DNA from 3 places in the Paenibacillus sp. EB106-06-01-XG199 genome. Region 2 is predicted to be linked to each of the others. Evidence: riboswitches for the same ligand, from Rfam matches in the RefSeq annotation. Region 2 holds a riboswitch; each other region holds the start of a gene.
What was found. A riboswitch is a leader RNA that binds a small molecule or an ion and turns the genes downstream of it on or off. The one in region 2 is predicted to bind cobalamin.
Positions count from the first base shown of each region.

Region 1: linked by a shared signal. The riboswitch ahead of metE (5-methyltetrahydropteroyltriglutamate--homocysteine S-methyltransferase) and the one ahead of AC3WT9_RS15790 (energy-coupling factor ABC transporter permease) in region 2 are both predicted to bind cobalamin.
Region 3: linked by a shared signal. The riboswitch ahead of AC3WT9_RS24105 (anaerobic ribonucleoside triphosphate reductase) and the one ahead of AC3WT9_RS15790 (energy-coupling factor ABC transporter permease) in region 2 are both predicted to bind cobalamin.

Region 1 is NZ_JBYTDQ010000003.1:331,260-335,398, forward strand. Features, by position in the region: gene metE (5-methyltetrahydropteroyltriglutamate--homocysteine S-methyltransferase) at 159-2,459, opposite strand; cobalamin riboswitch at 2,624-2,832, opposite strand; gene AC3WT9_RS12350 (undecaprenyl-diphosphate phosphatase) at 3,119-3,979, opposite strand; gene AC3WT9_RS12355 (DedA family protein) at 4,052-4,139, opposite strand, start outside.
Region 2 is NZ_JBYTDQ010000004.1:117,547-121,685, forward strand. Features, by position in the region: gene AC3WT9_RS15775 (energy-coupling factor ABC transporter ATP-binding protein) at 1-563, opposite strand, end outside; gene cbiQ (cobalt ECF transporter T component CbiQ) at 633-1,424, opposite strand; gene AC3WT9_RS15785 (energy-coupling factor ABC transporter substrate-binding protein) at 1,408-1,704, opposite strand; gene AC3WT9_RS15790 (energy-coupling factor ABC transporter permease) at 1,704-2,468, opposite strand; cobalamin riboswitch at 2,732-2,920, opposite strand; gene AC3WT9_RS15795 (ArsR/SmtB family transcription factor) at 3,084-4,061, shown strand.
Region 3 is NZ_JBYTDQ010000007.1:174,493-178,631, reverse strand. Features, by position in the region: gene nrdG (anaerobic ribonucleoside-triphosphate reductase activating protein) at 1-34, opposite strand, end outside; gene AC3WT9_RS24105 (anaerobic ribonucleoside triphosphate reductase) at 31-2,016, opposite strand; cobalamin riboswitch at 2,353-2,583, opposite strand; gene AC3WT9_RS24100 (MTH1187 family thiamine-binding protein) at 3,000-3,308, shown strand; tRNA gene AC3WT9_RS24095 (tRNA-Thr) at 3,389-3,460, shown strand; gene AC3WT9_RS24090 (hypothetical protein) at 4,066-4,139, opposite strand, start outside.

The DNA of each region.
Region 1 (4,139 bases), on a different contig from region 2:
AGTGTTTATGCTAAAAAAGATCGCCACAAAAAACCAATCCAGGGTGGTATACCCCGGATTGGTTTTTACAGTATATATAACGACCCTAGCTGGACTTCCTGGGGATATTCAGCCCCTACAGAACACTGGGAAAATGGGCGCCCGGTATAATGGACGAATCAGCGGCTGACCGCCCCGCTCTTCTCTCTGACAATCACGGCAGCCTGCACCATGTTGCGCAGCGCCGCTCCGGTTTCTTCCCAGCCCCGTGTCTTCAGGCCGCAGTCCGGATTAATCCAGAACTGTCCGGCATCAAGCACACGTAACGCCCGCTCAATGGCCTGTGCCATTTCCTCTACCTTCGGTACACGCGGACTATGAATATCATACACACCAAGACCAATTCCCTTGTCATACTCCTGCTCTTCAAAGCTGACGATCAGCTCCCCATGGCTGCGCGAGGTCTCGATGGAGATGACATCAGCATCCATCGCCGAAATAGATCCGATCATGTCATTGAACTCACTGTAGCACATATGCGTATGGATCTGCGTTGTCGCCTTCACGTGGTTGGTAGCGATACGGAAAGATCTTACCGCCCAGTTCAAATAATGCTCATGATCTTCAGCCTTTAACGGCAGGCCTTCACGGATCGCCGGTTCATCCACCTGAATCATCTCGATTCCCGCTTCCTCAAGCGCCTGCACCTCATACCGCAGGGCAAGGGCGATTTGGTTGGCTACCTCTTCACGGCTAAGATCATCACGGACAAACGACCAGTTCAGAATAGTCACCGGACCGGTCAGCATCCCTTTTACCGGAAGACTGGTGAGCGACTGGGCATACAGACTTTCCTTCACGGTCATAGGACCGGTAAACGCAACATCGGCATAAATGACCGGCGGCTTCACACAACGCGAACCGTAGGATTGGACCCAGCCCCCTTTAGTAAAGAGGTACCCTGCCAGCTTCTCGCCGAAGAATTCAACCATATCCGTCCGCTCAAATTCACCGTGCACGAGCACATCCAGCCCGAGCTCCTCTTGAAAAGTAATCGCATCTGCAATTTGCTGGCGGATAAATCCGTCATAGCGCTCCTGGTTCCAGACGCCCTTGCGCCATTTGAGCCGGGCCTGGCGCACTTCAGGCGTCTGCGGGAAGCTGCCGATCGTCGTTGTCGGCAGCAGCGGGAGCTGCCACTTCTGCTGCTGCACCTTTACGCGTTCCGCGAAGGGCAAGCTGCGGCTGTCCGGCAGCTTATCCAGGCTGCGCACCTGCTCAGCCACATCCTGCCGCCCGCGTTCCGGCAGGGCGCGGAACACATTCAGCGCCTCGCGGCTCTCGGCGAGCGCTGCGGCATAGACCTGCCCATCCTCTCCCGCCGCTGCTGCAATCAGACTCAGCTCCGCCAGCTTCTCGTCGGCGAAGGCCAGCGCCTGCCGTACCGCAGGCTTTAACTTATCCTCGCCTTGAACGGTTACCGGCACATGCAGCAGACTGGAGGATGGCTGGAGGATAAGCCGTTCGTCCGGCACATGGGACTTCAGCGCGCGGACCAGCTCAAGCTTGGCATCCAGATCGGAGCGCCAAATATTGCGCCCGTCGATAATGCCCGCTCCCAGCCATTTGTCCTCCGGCCAGCCCAGGCGCCGGATCGACGCCAGATTGACCCCGCCGTCATGGACGAAGTCCAATCCGATGCCCTGCACAGGCAACTCCAGCAGTGCTTCCAGCGGCTCTGCAGCTTCAAAGTAAGTCTGCAGCAAGACATGAAGTCCGGGCACTGCTGCAGCGATCTCTCTGTAGATCGTTCCCAGCAGTTCAACTTCTTCCGCGGTTAAGCCGGTTACGATAGCCGGTTCGTCGATCTGTACCCAAGCCACGCCTTCCTGCTGCAGCTCCTGCAGCAGCTGCACATACACCGGCAGGAAACGGGCAGCAACCTCTACAATTTGATCTGCAGCGAATCCCTTGGAGAGCTTCAGGAAGGTATAGAGTCCGACTATAACCGGCTTGCCTTCAATACCCGCCTGCTCTTTGGCGAAACGGTAGGCAGCGAGCGGTTTGTTCTCAATCAGGCGGGGAGTCTGCCCGCCGATTTCCGGCACGATATAATGGTAATTCGTATTGAACCATTTAGTCATCTCGCAGGCAGGGGCAGCCGAATTGCCGCGCGCCATGGCGAAGTACAGATCGAGCGGAATGTCTCCGCCGTCGTAGGCATAACGCGGAGGAACAATGCCAAACATAGCAGCGGTATCCAGCACATGGTCATAAAAGGTAAAATCATTGACAGGAATCAGTGCGATCCCGGCCTGCTGCTGTGTCTTGAGGTGCTGAAGCTGAATACCGGCCATTTCCGCGCGCAAGGTTTCTTCACTGATTTTGCCGCTCCAGTAAGCCTCCAGCGTCTTTTTCCACTCCCGGTTCTTTCCGATTCTCGGATAACCGAGGCTGCTCGTCTTGATGTTGTTTGTCATTACAGTCACTCCCTTGTTTATAATAATTGCCTTAGGCTTTTAGGTAATGATTTCAGTCGGTATCAATAATAAAGAGCGTCTTCCCCTAACCAGGCCGCAGGGAAAGACGCCCATGGGCTGCCAATGGGTAACGTCTTAACACCTCCCTATCTTCCGTAGGTACTGCAGTGCTGTTGAGACAGGCAGGTCTCCTGGCTAGCGGCGTCGGCATCCATCAGCAAGTCTTCCCGGCGAAGTAGAGATGGCCAGTGACATGGGCTGCTATGAACTCTTCCGTTACAGTGGCGGGACCGCATCGGCTTGACCGAATTTCCCTATTAAGCCTCCGGGCCTTTCTGATGCTCCGGCTGGCGCCTGTCTCCGATATTTGCAAATTGTATTCATCCCGTAATCTGATGCCATCATACTGAATCCGATACCTTATCCGCAACAGATTTACGGGTATTCCCGTTATACACATTCCCTATAGCTGGCGCCGTGCAGGCTCATTTTGCTGCGATTCTGCCACACATTCCCTCACAGCCTCTCTTCAAGAAGCAGCTTCAGCAGAACGTTTGGTATACAGCATAAAGAACCGGCTGCACCGTCCTTGACAAGGAGGCACACCCGGTTTCTTTTCGATAAATGATAGCAATCAACGGGCTGTTTCAGCCTGTCTTTTAGAACCAGACGAGGTAGACTACCCCGGCAAGAACGAGACGGTAAATCGCAAACGGCATGAGCTTGATCCGGTTGATCAGCTTCAGGAAAAACTTCATAGAGAGCAGCGCGAACAGGAATGCACTAATGAACCCGGCAATAAAAAACGGCAGGGCATCCATCGTGAAATACTGCCAGTTCTTGACCAGTGAAATCAGACTCGCACCCGCCATAATCGGCACTGCCATAATAAAGGTGAAATCGGCAGCCGCACGGTGGCTCATACCCAACAGCACTCCACCTGAGATGGTCGATCCGGAGCGTGAAAAGCCGGGCCAGAGCGACAAGCATTGGATCAAACCTACCGATAGCGCCTGTCTATATGTAATTTGGTCAACACTCTCTGTCTTGATTTTTTTGGGGGCGAACCGGTCGGCAAAAATCATGAATATTGCCCCAATGACTAGTCCGATCAGGACCGTCGATGTCGAGAATAAATGCTCGTCGATGTAATCCTCGAACAGAAATCCGAGAATTCCTGCCGGAATAAGTCCCACAATGACCTGCGCCAGCTTCAGCCGGCCTTCCGTCTCCACCGGAGGTTGTCCTTCCGGCACCGCCGTCAGCTCCTTGCGGCTGAACCGCTTGAGACCCAGCAGGTCGATAAACCGGTTGCGGAAAATGATAACTACCGCCAGGATCGAACCCAGCTGGATGACTACTTTGAACGTGTTCGCCGCATATTTTCCGAGAAATTCCTGGGATTTCAGCCACATATCATCCACGATTACCATATGACCGGTCGAGGATACCGGAGCAAATTCAGTTAATCCTTCTACAATGCCCAGAATGATGGCTTTAATAATTGTTAACAGCTCCATATTGATCCCCTCCTTTTTGTTGACCTCCCCTATGAGAGGCTTTAAATAGTTCTGCGAAACCTGTGAATTTAATTAATCTGTGGTATCTACCGGTTTTCTACCGGACTGGCGTTTGCGGAAATAGAGCACACCACCCACAACAACTCCCACAGCAATCAAT
Region 2 (4,139 bases):
CTTTCAAGTCCCGCAAGCAGCTGTCTCTCGGAGAGCGGGTCCAGATAGGAGGTCGGCTCATCCAGCAAAATCAGCTCCGGCTCCATCGCCATAACCCCTGCGAGCGCCGTGCGCTTTTTTTGGCCCAGACTGAGCTGATGAACCGGCTTATCTTGCAGAGCCAGCAGATTCAGCTGCTCCAGCACTTCCAGGCAGCGCTTCTGAATAGCGGCCTCATCCATGCCTGTCCCCCGCAGCCCGAAAGAGATATCCTCGATAGGCGTACTAAGAATCAGCTGTTGCTCGGGGTCCTGAAAGACGAGGCCCACGCGGCGGCGCAGGGCGGCCAGCTCTTTTTTGGAATAGGCCAATGGGGTGCCGCCCTGCAGCACCCTGCCTTTCTGCGGACGCAGTACGCCAACCGCATGCAGAAACAAGGTTGATTTGCCGGAGCCGTTGTGGCCGAGCACTGCTGTTTTTCGTCCTTTGGGGATGGAGACAGTCAGCTCCCGCAGCGCAGGTTCCGCCGTGTCCGGATAACTGTAGGCGACCCCCTCAAAGACCAGGCTATATTCGTTATTCATTGCAATCTCCTTACTCTTGTTCAGTCTCCACTTCTACTCCTGCCGTTGGCTGATTCCTGCATCAGGTAATCACCTGCTCCGCAAGATCCATAACTGAGCGAGCAGCAACAGGGAAATACCAACGCAGGCCTGAACCGCGAATCTGCGCGGCACCGGGCGTGACACGTAAGGCGGCAAAATAATCTCACCCATGTACCCCCGGGTTATTAGCCCCTGCGACAGCCCATAGTAGCGGTGCATCGTATTGGCAAACAGCGAGCCCGCCATTCCCGCAACTTCCCGCAGTTTGGCCACCCGTCCTCTTCTGCCGCCGCGCAGCCGCCGGGCCAGCATCATTCCATGTGCTGTATCGCTCAGCAGGAACAGAAAACGGTACATAATCAGCATGAGCTCCAGTACGATCTGCGGCATGCGCAGCCTGCGGAGTACCTGCAGCAATTCTCCGAACGGTGTTGTAAATATGATAAAAAAGCAGCAGGTCAGGCAGGCCAACACACGCGCCAGCAGCAACCCTGCCCGGTGCAGCCCCTCCGCCGTAATGTATAGCGAAAGAGTCGAAGCCGGGAGCTGCAAGGACATTACCGTCTCACCGGCAGTTGGAAGGCCAATTTCAAGCAACAGGGCCGGCAGGCTCAGACAAAAGAACAAAAGTGCCGTACCAAACAGCAGGCCGTAGGCACGCAGCGGGATTTTGGCGTACAGGACGCACCACACACTCATCCAGCCCGTAATCACAAGCTGCAAGGCCGGATGAAGCGCATAGGAAAGGATGAACATGACTGCTGCGAACAGGCTTTTCCACATCGCGGGCAGCTGCCTCAGCGCATTGCTGTAGGATAACTCATCAATTCTTCTGATCATTAAGCTTGCGCCGGTCCTGTCTGCCTTTCAGCAGGCCGATGGAATAGCCAATCACTCCGGCCCCGATCGCCGCCTGCAGCGCAAACAGCATGCTTTCCGTTTCGCCCGGCAGCTCCGTCAGCGGTTTGAACCAGGGCTCATAACCGGGATCAATCTCTGTAATTACACCCTCTGCGGCATCGTCAGCCCCGCCGAATTCCCCGTTCACCAGCAGCAGAGGCAGCACCACCAGCAAAATCACCGCCAGTAGCATCAACCCATTTTTCCACTTATTGCTCATCACAGACTTCCTCCCTTGGTTTGCCGTTTCAGCAGCGACAGCTCATTCGGACTGTAGGATTTCAGCCAGTTCCAGAGCAGCACGGTCAGCAGCCCCTCGCTGATGGCGAGCGGAATCTGCGTCACGGCAAAAATACCGCCGAACTTAATCAGAGAAGCCAGCACACCTCCGTCTGCCGCCGGAAAAGCCACTGCAAGCTGAACCGAGGTCACCACATACGTCATGAGATCGGCCACTGCCGCCGCCATAAAGACAGCCACCTTTTCACGTCCATTCACCTTCATCAGCAGCTTATAGACCGCATACCCGGCAAAAGGACCGGCCACCGCCATCGAAAATGCATTCGCTCCAAGTGTCGTTATCCCCCCGTGTGCCAGCAGCAGCGCCTGAAACAGCAGCACAACAGACCCGATTACGCTCATCGGCAGCGGCCCCAGCATTACAGCACCAAGTCCCGTTCCTGTAGGATGGGAGCTGCTTCCGGTTACGGAAGGCATTTTGAGTGCTGACAATACAAAGGTAAATGCACCCGCCAGCCCAAGCAGCAGCTTCAGCTCCGGGTTGTCCTTGGTCATTTTCTTCAGTTTAAGGACTCCAAGGGCAAAAAACGGCAGAAATGCCCCCCACCAGAATACGGCCCAGCCTACCGGCAGAAAACCCTCCATAATATGCATCGCGTTGGCCGTGCCCGGCTCATTCAGCAAAAAATAAACGGTAAATCCGGCAATGAGTGCAGCAAAACTCCAAAACTTGCGTTTGTTCATGCTTTTCCCTCCATGGATTCGTCATTTTGTGCCGCATCAAATCAAAAACTCCCGCCCCGGGGGGTGGGAGTGCTATGTACGTCATCAGATATGTAAGAGATGGTGGTCCCGCTGCAACAGCGCGAAGAATTCGCAGAATTGTAATTTGGGGTAGCTGAAGCTGGCACTTGCTCTGCACCAAATCTTCAACATCCACCGTCTCCAAAACTGCATGCCTTCATCTCTTTAACCAATTCGTACACCGCTCCTATCCGCGTAGAGTCGTGGTGCGCGCAAACAAGGTAGGTCTCCTGGCTCGGGATCATAACGCCTTCCTTCGTCTTCCCCGGCTGTTTGCCGAGTGACATGCTGAAGTTCAGCTCTTCCTTACAGTGGCGGGACCGCTCGGGATTTGCACCCGATTCCCTGTTACCCCTTGTAGTTACAAGGGCACCTTGTCTTATCGCTAATTTATCCTGTACATTATAGTGGACTTCACCGGGGGGTGTCTGTGATAAAAGTGGAGCGGCAAAGTTCTCCAGCACACCATCCGGTGGACCCTACGGGTTGTAAGAAATTCATTTAAGTAATATAATCATTAACTATATAACTTGAATCCGGAGGCGTACCCAGAAAATGAAACTTGATCTTACCGAAGATTCCCTGCCGGTGTACGAGGCGCTCTCAAGCGCTGTACGTCTGCGAATGCTGCAGCTGCTCGCTGTTCAGCCCATGAACGTAAAGGAATTGGCGGGAGCGGTCAAGCTGAGCAGTGCCATTATGACAATGCATGTGCGCAAGCTGGAAACGGCCGGACTGATCCGCACCCATATGGCCCCCGGACGAAGCGGACTGCAGAAGATTTGTTCTCTTGCCGCTGAAGGGGTGGAGATTATCTTCCCACTCCAGGCCAAAGCAGAGCGCAAGGGTCACCGGAAAGAAATACCGGTCGGACATTATTCCGACTTTGAGATAGAGCCCACCTGCGGGCTGGCCACTACCGAGCATATCATCGGCAGCTTCGACGATCCGCGTTATTTCTGGGATATGGAGCGGATGAATGCCGGAATTCTCTGGTTTGGCAAAGGGTATGTCGAATACAAAATACCCAACTTCCTGTTATCCAGCCAACAGCCGGAGGAGCTCATCATTACGATGGAGATAGCCTCCGAAGCACCGTCAACCAATAATAACTGGCCTTCGGATATTGCATTCACGCTGAATGGCCAGAAGCTAGGGTATTGGACTAGCCCAGGCGATTACGGAGACAGCCCGGGGAAATATACCCCTGCCTGGTGGCCCGCGTACACCAATCAATACGGCCTGCTCAAGCAGCTGCGCATTACTCCAAAAGGAACCTATATGGACGGCTTAAAACTCTCCGACATTACGCTGGAACAGGTAGCAATCCGCAACAAGCAGTGGACCTTCAGGCTCTCGGTGGAAGAGGATGCCGAACATATCGGCGGGCTCACCTTATTCGGCAAAGGCTTCGGCAATTACAACGAGGATTTGGTCGTAGAGCTGTTCTATACCGATGGATTCAATAGTGCTGACGCGGATAAAACGGATACAGCAGCAAGGACTGACAATGGGAATGGAACAGTTTCCTAATCAAGCGAAGCCTTCACTGTAAAGTCCGCACATATATTCTTCTCTTCTCACATAAACGCCCCCATCCCTCGCGGTATT
Region 3 (4,139 bases), on a different contig from region 2:
TAATTGATTCCGGGTAGTAGCCGCAAATATTCATAGATGCTTGAGGCGGTCTCTTACTTCGGCCTGCTTGGCGGCGTTGAAGCGGGTCTGGTAATCGCCGGTCAAATATCCGGTTACCCGGCGCAGGCGGCGGATATGGGTGTCATGCTCATGCGCGCCGCAGGAAGGGCAGTTCGTGCCGATAACCCCTTCATAGCCGCAGCCGGAGCAGCGGTCAATCGGGTGGTTAATGCTGAAATAACTGATTTCCTGCTCCAGCGCGTAGCGGATGATTTTGACAAAAGCCGCCGGGTTGCTGCGGGCATTGCCGTTCAGTTCCACATAGGAAATGGCTCCGGCGTTGCAGTACTCATGGAAAGGGGCCTCAAGGCTAATCTTCTTGGCCGCACTGAGCTCGTAATACACTGGAATGTGGAAGGAGTTCGTATAATATTCGCGGTCGGTTACGCCGGGAATAGAGCCAAGCACCTTGTGGTCCACCTTGGTGAATTTGCCGGACAAGCCTTCGGCAGGTGTTGCAAACAGCGTGATGTTAAGATTGAGCTCTTCGCTCTTGCGGTCGCAGTACTCGCGCATATGGCGGACAACGGCGAGCGCTTTGGCATGGACTTCCATGTCCTCGCCATGATGTTTGCCGTACATGGCCTTCATGCACTCCGCCATACCGATGAAGCCGAGCGACAGACTGCCGTGCTTCAGCAGCTCGCCTACGCTGTCCTCGGGAGCAAGCTGTTCGCCGCCTTCCCAGACACCTTCGCGCATCATGAAATCGGAGGCTTTGGCTTTCTGGGCCGCTTGAATCCGGAAACGGTGCAGCAGGCCTTCCAGTGCAATATCCATATAATGATTCAGGTCGTCGTAGAAGCCTTCCTCGTCGGGAGCAAGACGGCGGCCTGTTACAGTGCCGTGAGCGAGGCCCAGACGGACCAGATTCAGGGTGTTGAAGGACAGATTGCCTTTGCCGGAGCAGTGATTACGTCCGAAACGGTCGCCCAGTACCCGGGTGCGGCAGCCCATCGTAGCAAATTCAGTGTCCGGGTCAGCCGGATCATAGTACTGCATGTTGAGCGGAGCATCCAGATTGGCAAAGTTCGGATACAGTCTGCGTGCGGAACATTCGGCTGCTTTGAGGAACAGCTCATAGTTCGGATCGCCCTGCTGCTGGTTGACGCCCTGCTTGCATTTGAAGATTTGGATCGGAAACACCGGTGTTTCTCCGCTGCCGAGGCCGTTCATGGTGGCGGTCAGCAGGGAGCTGATCACAAGCTGGCCTTCGGGGGAGATACAGGTGCCATAGTTGATGCTGGTAAAAGGAATCTGTCCGCCGGAACGGCTGGACATCGTATTGAGATTATGTATCATACTCTCTGCTGCCTGCAGTGTTTCGCTTTCGGTCTCTTTCTGCGCAAAGCGGAAGGCGCGCGGATACTGCTCCGCCAGATCGCTGCGGCTCATCGAGATTTCGCCGAGGTGATCACCGGCTTGTCCTTCTTCAAAGTACTCCAGTCCCTTGCGGAACAGCTTGGCGAAGGATTTGGTCACATACGGGGCAAGATCATAATCCAGTTTATTGGCGGATACGCCGCCGTATTGGGCATTTTGCTGGGACTGGAAAATAATCGCCACCAGCGACATTGCGGTCATAATCGAGTTCGGAGGACGGACACTGCCGTTGCCGGTATTGAAGCCTTCGCGGAGAAGGCGCTCAAACGGGATAAAGATGCAGTTGGTCGTTCCGATGGCGTATTGATCCAGATCGTGGACGTACACGACATTATCCTGAATGGCCTGCACGAGCTGTGGCGGCATCGTGAAGTTGCGGGCATACCACTTGGAATATTCACTGCCGAATTTGCTCATTTTGCCGGAGAAGCTTTCTCCGTTCAAATTGGCATTCTCGCGCAGCAGATCCAAATCCCGGCTGTCGATAATATCCCGTCCCAAATGAATAACTTCCTCCAAAAGAACTTCCTGTGCAGCTTGTCCACCGTTGTACCGTTTCTCCAGCAGCGTCATTGTCTAGCTCTCTCCCCTCGGTATAGTAAGAACGAAGTATATACTTCCTGATAGCAGTAAAAAAGCATCTCCCGCCGAAGAGGCGGAAAATGCCCGAATGCGTACGAAATATCCTTACAAGGATATTTGCCGGTTGTCTTGATGAACATACAAGCAGGGGACAGGGGTAATCTCTGTCCTGTTCTTATATATTCCGCAGAAGCCGATACCTGAGGGCGATAATGGTTTATAGCCCTCAGGTATCGGCAGCCTTGGCTCCTTAAAACACGGGAAGGCTATGTCTGCTTGTGCAGGCCGCATTGCGGACACCTCACCTGGTCCTCGCAGGCATGAATGATGGTGTCGGCGAAACAGGCAGGTCTCCTGGCTTCCGGTGAATCCTCCGGCGCCTTCCCGAGAGCTTTGAGGCCCCTCAGTGGCTATTGCCGGTAGACGCTGCTTGACGGGCTTCAGAAAGCCTGCAGGCATCCGGTTACAGTGGCGGGACCACAGCGGATTTGCACCGCGTTTCCCTATTAAGCTTCAGCTCGCTTGAAAGAGCGAAACACCTGTTTCCACTATATTTTGTTGTCGTTAGATAAAAATAACCCAATATGTTGTGTTTGTAAACCATTTTTTGAAACTCCGCGCGGGGAGCGGGTTCTGCGGTTTTACTCACAAATGATCCACAGTTAGTCCACAGGTAATCCACAAGTTGGGTGCAAAAAGTGTCTGGATAAAGTCATAAATTGTCTTAAAAGATGCCACAAAGAGTCCATAAATATTGTGAGCGTGACACTGGAATGCCTAATGAAGAAATATGGGGGAACGAAGGGTTACGAACGGTGGGGGTTAGCGGTTTGTGGGTGTGCGGCGGAGTTGCTACAATAAGAACAGGCCGTAGACATATATCAGGAACTTTAGGTTTATAGTCCGTAATAAGGTTGCACGAGGGAGTTTCCAATAAAGGGTTTTATTTACAGTATATTAAGGAGGGATTCAGAATGGCAATTGGGGAAGTAACCGTAATTCCAATCGGCACAGGCAGCACGAGCCTGAGCAGTTATGTGGCCGATATGCAGCGTGTGCTCAGGGGAGTGGAAGGGATCACTTATGAGCTTACATCTATGGGGACGATTATCGAAGGACCGATCCCGCGGATTCTCGCTGCCGTAGAAGCGCTGCATGAGTCGCCTTTCGCTGCCGGGGCACAGCGGGTATCCACGTCGCTGAAGATTGATGACCGCCGCGACAAGCCGTCTACAAGCCGCAGTAAGCTGCAATCCGTTGAACGCAAGCTGCAGGAGAATTGAAGCCCGGATGTTGTGAAAAAGGTTGCGTTTTTGGCTGAAAGTTGTATAATATTTTTTGTTTGACAGAAAAAATGCTTTAAGCTGGTGTAGCTCAGGGGTAGAGCAACGCACTCGTAATGCGTAGGCCGGGGGTTCAATTCCCTTCACCAGCATCCCAAAAAAACATACGCGGCGCGGCTTCTTGGAATTTCGGGGGGGCTGCGCTTTTTTTTGATTTTTCTACCATTCTTCTTATTTTTACCCGAGTAAAGGGGGGTTTCTGAGTCGCGCTGACCTCAATTGCCAGGCAGATAATTGTTTATTACTTAAATGTAGACTACGTACTCTGCATATTGTGTAGGATAAGAAGATTTTGGGCACGGGTGGCAGCACCGATAACAGAATGAATTCAAGGAGCGTACATAATATAAAGATATAAAGTTTTGTTTTGAGTCAATTTCATAAAAAACTCCTTCTCGGCATAAAAAAAGCCAACAATCGCTGTGTGATAAATAAATTTGCGAATTAACAAAAAACCGCTCTATTAAAAGGGCGGTTTCTCATGGCATATCAATTCTACATTACTAAACTCCTTGAAAAAATTATTTTACCCCACTGTACTCAAACTGGCGAAGGCATTTACCAACCGCTACACCTAGAAACAAGTGTAATTTAGCTTCGCTCAATTGGAATGAATACACCTAAAATTTCACATGGAAATTTAGAAGCCCGGTATCCTAGGGAGAGGGGATGTGCATGATGGCTTTTATAATTTTTGTTAATATTTAATAATATACCATCCGCTAAATGTAGAATAATTCAGACCATTACCATAATTGCGATTAGCTGTTT